Regions from separate parts of the Haloactinopolyspora sp. genome, predicted to be linked through region 2. Evidence: riboswitches for the same ligand, from Rfam matches in the RefSeq annotation. Region 2 holds a riboswitch; the other holds the start of a gene.
What was found. Region 2 has a riboswitch for thiamine pyrophosphate ahead of thiO (glycine oxidase ThiO). Riboswitches for the same ligand answer to the same signal wherever they lie in the genome.

Region 1: linked by a shared signal. The riboswitch ahead of M6444_RS20435 (ECF transporter S component) and the one ahead of thiO (glycine oxidase ThiO) in region 2 are both predicted to bind thiamine pyrophosphate.

What each region holds. Positions count from the first base shown of each region.
Region 1 covers NZ_DAHVSH010000187.1:30,253-33,655, reverse strand. Annotated here, with positions in the region: gene M6444_RS20445 (lysophospholipid acyltransferase family protein) at 1-512, opposite strand, end outside; gene M6444_RS20440 (hypothetical protein) at 554-1,297, opposite strand; TPP riboswitch at 1,403-1,507, shown strand; gene M6444_RS20435 (ECF transporter S component) at 1,598-2,209, shown strand; gene M6444_RS20430 (ABC transporter ATP-binding protein) at 2,209-3,403, shown strand, end outside.
Region 2 covers NZ_DAHVSH010000191.1:8-3,410, forward strand. Annotated here, with positions in the region: partial or broken gene M6444_RS20730 (VOC family protein) at 1-564, opposite strand, end outside; gene M6444_RS20735 (GNAT family N-acetyltransferase) at 696-971, shown strand; gene thiE (thiamine phosphate synthase) at 987-1,646, opposite strand; TPP riboswitch at 1,690-1,797, shown strand; gene thiO (glycine oxidase ThiO) at 1,787-2,962, shown strand; gene thiS (sulfur carrier protein ThiS) at 2,959-3,183, shown strand; gene M6444_RS20755 (thiazole synthase) at 3,185-3,403, shown strand, end outside.

The sequences.
Region 1 (3,403 bases), on a different contig from region 2:
CCGGAGCCGATGCGGCGGGCGTCGTGATGAGCTACGGGCACCACCGGGACACCGGTCTCGCTGGCCAGCCGCCCCACGCCGAAGCGGAACCGGCGCGGTGAGCCGTCCTCGGTGGCCGACACGTCGCCTTCGGGATAGATGCCCACGACTTCGCCGCGGCCGAGCGCTTCGCGTGCCGCGCGGAGAGCCGCGGCACCGGCCTGGCGCACCCCCACCTCGATCATGCCCGCCTGCCGAGCCAGCGGCCCGATGAGCGGGTTCTCGAACACCATCGATGACGCCATGAACCGGATGTGTGCGTGGTCGACGCCACACGACGCCCGGCCGCAGGGAACGCTGGGCCGTAGTCCGGCGCGGTGCAACGTGGCCAGAACCGGCGGAACGTCGGCGATGGTGGTGTGATTGACGGCCACGATGGCTGGGCCCTGTGCCGGTAGGTGGTGCAACCCGTCCGCGCGAACCCGCCCGAACAGGCTGGTGAGCCCCACGGCAACCGAACCCACTAGTTCCACAATGGATGATTATGACGCACGACGGCGTCCAGGTAGCGCAGCTACTCCGCCGGAAGGTCTTCGACGTCGAGCAACTCGTCGTCGGTCGGCGGCTGGATCTCGACCGGCTCGCCGAAGTCGGTGAAGGTCAGGATCCCTTTCCCGGCCGAGGCGCCCTTCTCTTCGAAGCGCAGTGGCAGGGGCTCGCCGATGGCGGCCACCCACAGCGTCGCGCCGGTCTCCGGGAACAGCAGGCCGACGGCCAGGCGTCCGTCCACTTCGGCGACGCCGGTCATCTCCGATGGTGCGCCGGCGCCGAGGACCGCCTGGGCGAAAGTGGCGCCGTCGGCGAAGATGTCGAAGCCGGATTCGGAGTCCGGAGTGATGTGTATCCACTTGCCGGCGATCGTCTCGTCGGCGTCGGCTCCCACGAGGGCCGACATGGAGTCGGCGTCGCCACTGACGAACACCGAGCCGTCGGCGGCCAGGATCTGCATCGGATTGCCGGTGTTGATCGTGCCGACCGAGCCGACCCCGACGTCGAACGTGATGTCGATGGCCTTACCGCTGGTCGTGGTGCCGCTGACCCGGTACGACCCGGTGGCCTCCATCGCGGCGATGGTCTTCTTCAGGGCCGTGGCCGGTTCCAGCTCGGCGATGCCGTTCTGGGCGGCCGCGTTGCTCACGGAGATCTGCGCCAGTGGTGCCACCGAGCGGTGCTCGGGGCCGATGCTGCACGCCGTGGCCGTAGCGGCCAATCCGACGGCGACGCCCACTGCGGCCAGGCGGCGAACAGCCTTCGGCATGGGTGGTCGACCTCGTTCGAATCGGCTCAAACGGTTGGGCGCGGTCCGCACGACCGCCGCGACGGAGCATACCCGGTGCTAGCCTAGGCAGCCAGGACAACTTCATACCCACGACAGGGGAGCGCTGCAGCGCTGAGAGTGCGGGACATCCCGCAGACCCTCGAACCTGATCCGGATCATGCCGGCGCAGGGAGTCGATACTCTTCGCACCGCAGTGTGTCCGGGGCCCTCGAGCCCACGGATGCGCTGTTTTCGAATGCAGGTGCTCCTCTGTCGTCCAGCGAGAGGAGCAGCAGACACATGAGCCGATCCGAGACCAGCGCGTCGCCGCGACGGCGCTGGGGATGGCGCACCGTCGACATCGTCGTGGCTTCCGTGTTAGCCGCCGCGTTCGGCGTGCTGTTCGCCGCATGGAACAACCTCGTCTACCCCACCATCAGCGCCCCGCTGGCCAGCTCCCCGGCCGCGCCGTTGATCGCCGGGGTGTGGCTGATGCCGGCCGTGGTGGGCGGGCTGGTGGTGCGCAAGCCCGGTGCCGCCCTGTTCACCGAGGTCGTCGCGTCCACGATTTCGATGTTCTTCGGCTCGGCGTGGGGCCTGGCCGTGTTCATGTCGGGTGTGTGGCAAGGCCTCGGCGCCGAACTCGTGTTCGCGCTGCTGTTCTACCGGCGCTGGGGATTCGTTCCGGCGATCCTGGCCGGCGCGGGAGCGGGGCTGGCGATGGGCCTGTACGAGGCGACGGTGTCGTCGATCGCGCCCTACGCCTGGGACTGGAAGGTCGTCTACGTGCTGTGCGCCGTGGCGACCGGCACGGTCGTGGCCGGCGTGCTGGGCTACGTGCTGGTGCGCGCGTTGGCTCGCACGGGCGCGCTGGCGCCGTTCGCTGCCGGGCGGACCCAGGGCGAGATCTGATGGGGCGGACCCTGCGCGGCGCGCGGGTGAGCCTGCGCAGCTGGGGCTGGCGCTACGCCGGGCGGCGGGCCTGGGCATGCCGGGGGGTCGACCTCGACATCGAGGCCGGTGAACGGGTGCTGCTGATGGGCGGATCCGGCGCGGGCAAGTCCACGTTGCTGCGCGGGGTCGCCGGGCTGCTCGACCCCGAGACCGCCGCCGAGACCGAAGGCGAGATCCTGGTGGACGGGCAGCCGGCCGAGGCGGCCCGCGACCGGATCGGCATGCTCCAGCAGGACCCCGAGACGTCCTTGGTCATGTCGCGGTCCGGGGACGACGTGGCGTTCGGGCTCGAGAACGCCGGAGTGCCGGCCGACGAGATCTGGCCGCGCGTGGACGCAGCGCTGGCTCAGGTCGGGTTCGGTTACGGCCGCGACCGGCCCACCGCGGCGCTGTCCGGCGGTGAGCAGCAACGCCTGGCCCTGGCCGGCGCTCTGGTACGACGTCCGAGCGTGCTCGTCCTCGACGAGCCCACGGCCAATCTCGACCCGCCGGGGCGAACGACCGTCCTCGGCACCTTGGAGCGCGCGCTCGACGAGGCCGGCTCGACCCTGCTGATCGTGGAGCACCGCGTCGACGAGGTCGTCGAGCTCGTCGACCGGGTCGTGGTGCTCGCTCCCGGCGGCGGCGTGGCCGACGACGGCGCGCCGGGCGACGTGTTCGCCCGGCGCGGCCGGGATCTCGAACGCGACGGCGTGTGGGTGCCGGCGCCGTGGGGACGCCCGCCGCCGGCGTATCGGCCCGGCCCCGGCGGCGACCCCTTGCTCGCTGCGAACGAGGTCAGCGTGACCTACCCCCACACCGAGCGGGCCGCGCTGCACGAAGCCGACCTCACCGTCCGGCGCGGCGAGGCCGTGGTCGTCACCGGCGCGAACGGCAGCGGCAAGTCCACCCTGGCGATGGTGCTGGCGGGCCTGTTGCGCCCGGACACCGGCGCCGCCCGGCTGCTGGACTCGCCCGCCACGCCGCTGCACGCTTGGCGCGCCCGCGACCTGTGCCGGCGTGTGGGCACGGTCTTCCAGGAGCCGGAGCACCAGTTCGTCACCCGCACCGCCCGGCAGGAACTGCTGATCGGACCGAAACGCGCCGGGATCGACCGGGACGCCGCCGCTCGGCGCGCGGACGACCTACTGGCCCGGCTCCGGCTCGACCGGT
Region 2 (3,403 bases):
CCACGACACGTGCACGTCCTCGAGCGGGAAGTTCTGCGTCTGACCCAGCCAGTCCGTCACCCGGCGCGGGTCGCCGGCGATCTCGATGCTCACCAGCTCGACGCCGTCGCCGCCCTTCGACGGGTGTTCGGCCGGGTCGGACTGCCAGTGCACGACGAACGGCAGCTGTGGGTCGACCACCAGCCCACACACACCGACCTGCCGCCACGCCAGTTCGAAGCCGTCCGGGCGCTTCCGGTTACCGACCATGGCCGGTCGGCCGAGTCGCTGCTCGACCGGGCCGATGTCGTCCACCGCGACCACCCAGCCGAGCCATCCGCCGCCTTGCTCGCTACGGGCCTTGACGGCTTGACCGAAGGCGATGTCGTCGGTCGACGGGTGCTCGAGCGCGGCCACGACCTCGATGTAATGGCCGCCGGCCAGCGGCAGGATCCGGTTGCGGGTGCCGAACCGCGGATGCGCCCCGCCATCGATGAGGTCGACGCCGAGCTCGCCGGCCAGAGCGCGCGCCGTGGCATCCAGCCCGTCCGGTCTGGCCGCATACGACACATGATCAAGACGCATTCGTGCATCGTGGCAGGACCGCCGTGACGCAGCCACACCAGGTCCACACCTGAGCGCATGAGCGCGTCGTCAGCTACGGTAAAAGGTCACGATCACGCGCAGCGATGATGACGTGCGGAGGCGGGCACCACGTGAACATCGAGATCACCAGGACGGCGCAAGCCTATGCCGCCTACCTGGACGGCGAGAGGGTCGGCGAACTCTCCTACGCACGCGATGGAAGCCGAGTCACGGCGATTCACACCGAGGTCAGCCCGGTGGCCGAGGGCCGCGGCATCGGCGGAGCACTCGCCCGAGCGCTCTTGGACGACGCTCGCGCCGCCGGTGACACGGTCGTCGCCAAGTGCCCGTTCGTCGCGTCGTACCTGGACAAGCATCCTGAATATGCCGACCTTCGCGCCGGCTGAGGACGGCCGAGCCGGTCAGCTCAGCGCAGCGAGACGATTTTTGAGCCGGCGCGCGGCCGCTTGTGGATCGTCGGCACCGGTGATCGCGCGAACGACGACCACCCGTCGAGCACCGGCCTCGACGACATCGCCGATGGTCTGCTCGTCGATCCCGCCGATCGCGAACCACGGCGTGACCGGGTTCGTCTGCGCGACCGCGCGCACCGTGTCCACGCCGACGGCCGGGCGGCCCTGCTTCGTCGGGGTGGGCCACACCGGGCCGACGCAGAAATAGTCGACGTCGGGGTCGCGGTCGGCGACGGCAGCCTGCTCGGATGAATGTGTCGAGCGGCCCAACACCACGTCGGGGCCGAGCAACTGCCGCGATGCGGCGATCGGCAGATCGGTCTGGCCGGTGTGGAAGACCTCAGCGCCGGTCAGTTGCGCTACGTCGGCGCGGTCGTTGACGGCGACAAGGGCGCCGTGCTCGGCTGCCACCCGCGCCACGACCGGCTGCAGTTCCAGTTCGTCGCGCACGTCCAGTGTCTTGTCGCGCAACTGCACGATGTCCACGCCGCCGGCCAGCGCAGCGTGCAGGAAATCCTCCAGGTCGCCGGTGTCGCGCCGGGCATCGGTGCACAGATACAGGCGTGCTTGGTGTAGCCGGTGCCGGACGTCGAGTGCTGCTGTGGTCATGCCCGGCAGTCTGCCACCGGCTCACCATGGGCGACGCGCTACGGTAGTGGTGCACGGGAGCCCTGGTGACGGGGCTGAGAGGGCCGAGCAGGCCGACCGTCAGGAACCTGATCTGGGTGATGCCAGCGAAGGGAGCGCGGATGAAGCCGGCGTCGTCGGCGGACGTGGCCGTCATCGGCTGCGGCGTGATCGGCGCAGCCATCGCCTGGCGGCTGTCCCAGCTGGGGATGCACGTCGTCAGTATCGACCCGGCGCCGGGCGACGGCGCGACGCACGCAGCGGCTGGCATGCTCGCCGCCGTCAGCGAATCCGACTTCGGCGAGCACGACCTGACCCGGATGAACGTCGAAGCCGCGAAGGCGTGGCCCGCGTTCGCCGCTGAGCTGGAGGCGGAGTCCGGCCGGTCGACGGGTCTGCGCCGATGCGGCACGCTCACCGTCGCCTACGACTCCGGCGACCGCGCCCAACTGCGCCGCCTGCTCGACCTGCGCCGCCAGTGGGGCCTCGACGTCGAAGAGATCACCGTCGACACCGCTCGGCACACCACGCCGTTGCTGGGACCGCGGATCGCGGGCGCCATCTGGGCCGCGAACGACCACCAGGCCGATCCGCGGCAGGTGCACCGCGCGCTGCTGGCTGCGCTCGAGGTCCGGCGCGTCGAGATCGTCCGGCGGCGCGCCGTCGGGCTCTCGCGCGCACCGGACGGGCGGGTGACCGGGGTGGCGGACGACTCCGGCTCGCGGCATCCTGCGGGAACGGTCGTCCTGGCGGCCGGCTGGGCCAGTCGCGATCTCGTCCGCGATCTGCCGATGGCCGCGGTGCCGACCCGGCCGGTGAAGGGCCAAGTACTGCGGCTGGACTCCAGTGGCCATCCTGACTTCACGCTCGATCATGTCGTCCGCGGGTTCGTCCAGACCCGGTCGATCTATCTCGTCCCGCGGGCCGACGGCGAGATCGTCGTCGGGGCCACCAGCGAGGAGCAGCCCGACGACCGCATCGTCACGGCGGGCGCGGTGTTCGCGCTACTGCGCGATGCTCGGGCGATGATTCCCGGCCTCGACGAACTGCCGCTCATCGAGGCCACGGCGCGAGCCCGTCCCGGTTCGCCGGACAACCTCCCCCTGGTTGGGGCCTCGGCCGTCGACGGGCTGGTCGTCGCCACCGGCCACTATCGCAACGGGATCCTTCTGGCGCCGGCCACCGCCGCCGCCGTCACCGAGCTGATATCCGCGGGGAGCATCCCCACGTCCGCGGCCGACCCCCGCCGGTTCGGCCGCGATCCAACACCATCGACACCGTCCGGAGGGCGAATATGACCACCCACGTGATCATGAACGGTGACCCGGTCACCCTGCATGAGTCGGTGACCGTGCGCGACGCGGTCGCCCGGCTGCTGACCCGCTCTGACGGGACGTACTCCGATCGTGGCGTCGCGGTCGCGGTCAACCAGGCCGTCGTACCGCGCAGCGACTGGTCCTCCATCACTCTCGGCAGCGGCGACACCGTCGAGATCATCACCGCGGTCCAGGGCGGCTGACGTGACCACGATCCAGCCCGATACCGACGATCAGCTCGTCATCGCCGGGGTGCCGCTGAGCTCACGGCTGATCATGGGCACCGGCGGCGCGCGCAGCCTGACCGGCCTGGAGGCGGCACTGCGTGAGTCCGGAACGGAGCTCACCACGGTGGCACTCCGCCGCGTGCAGGCCGGCGGTGAGGGATCGATCTGGGAGTTGCTGCAGCGCAACGGGATCCGG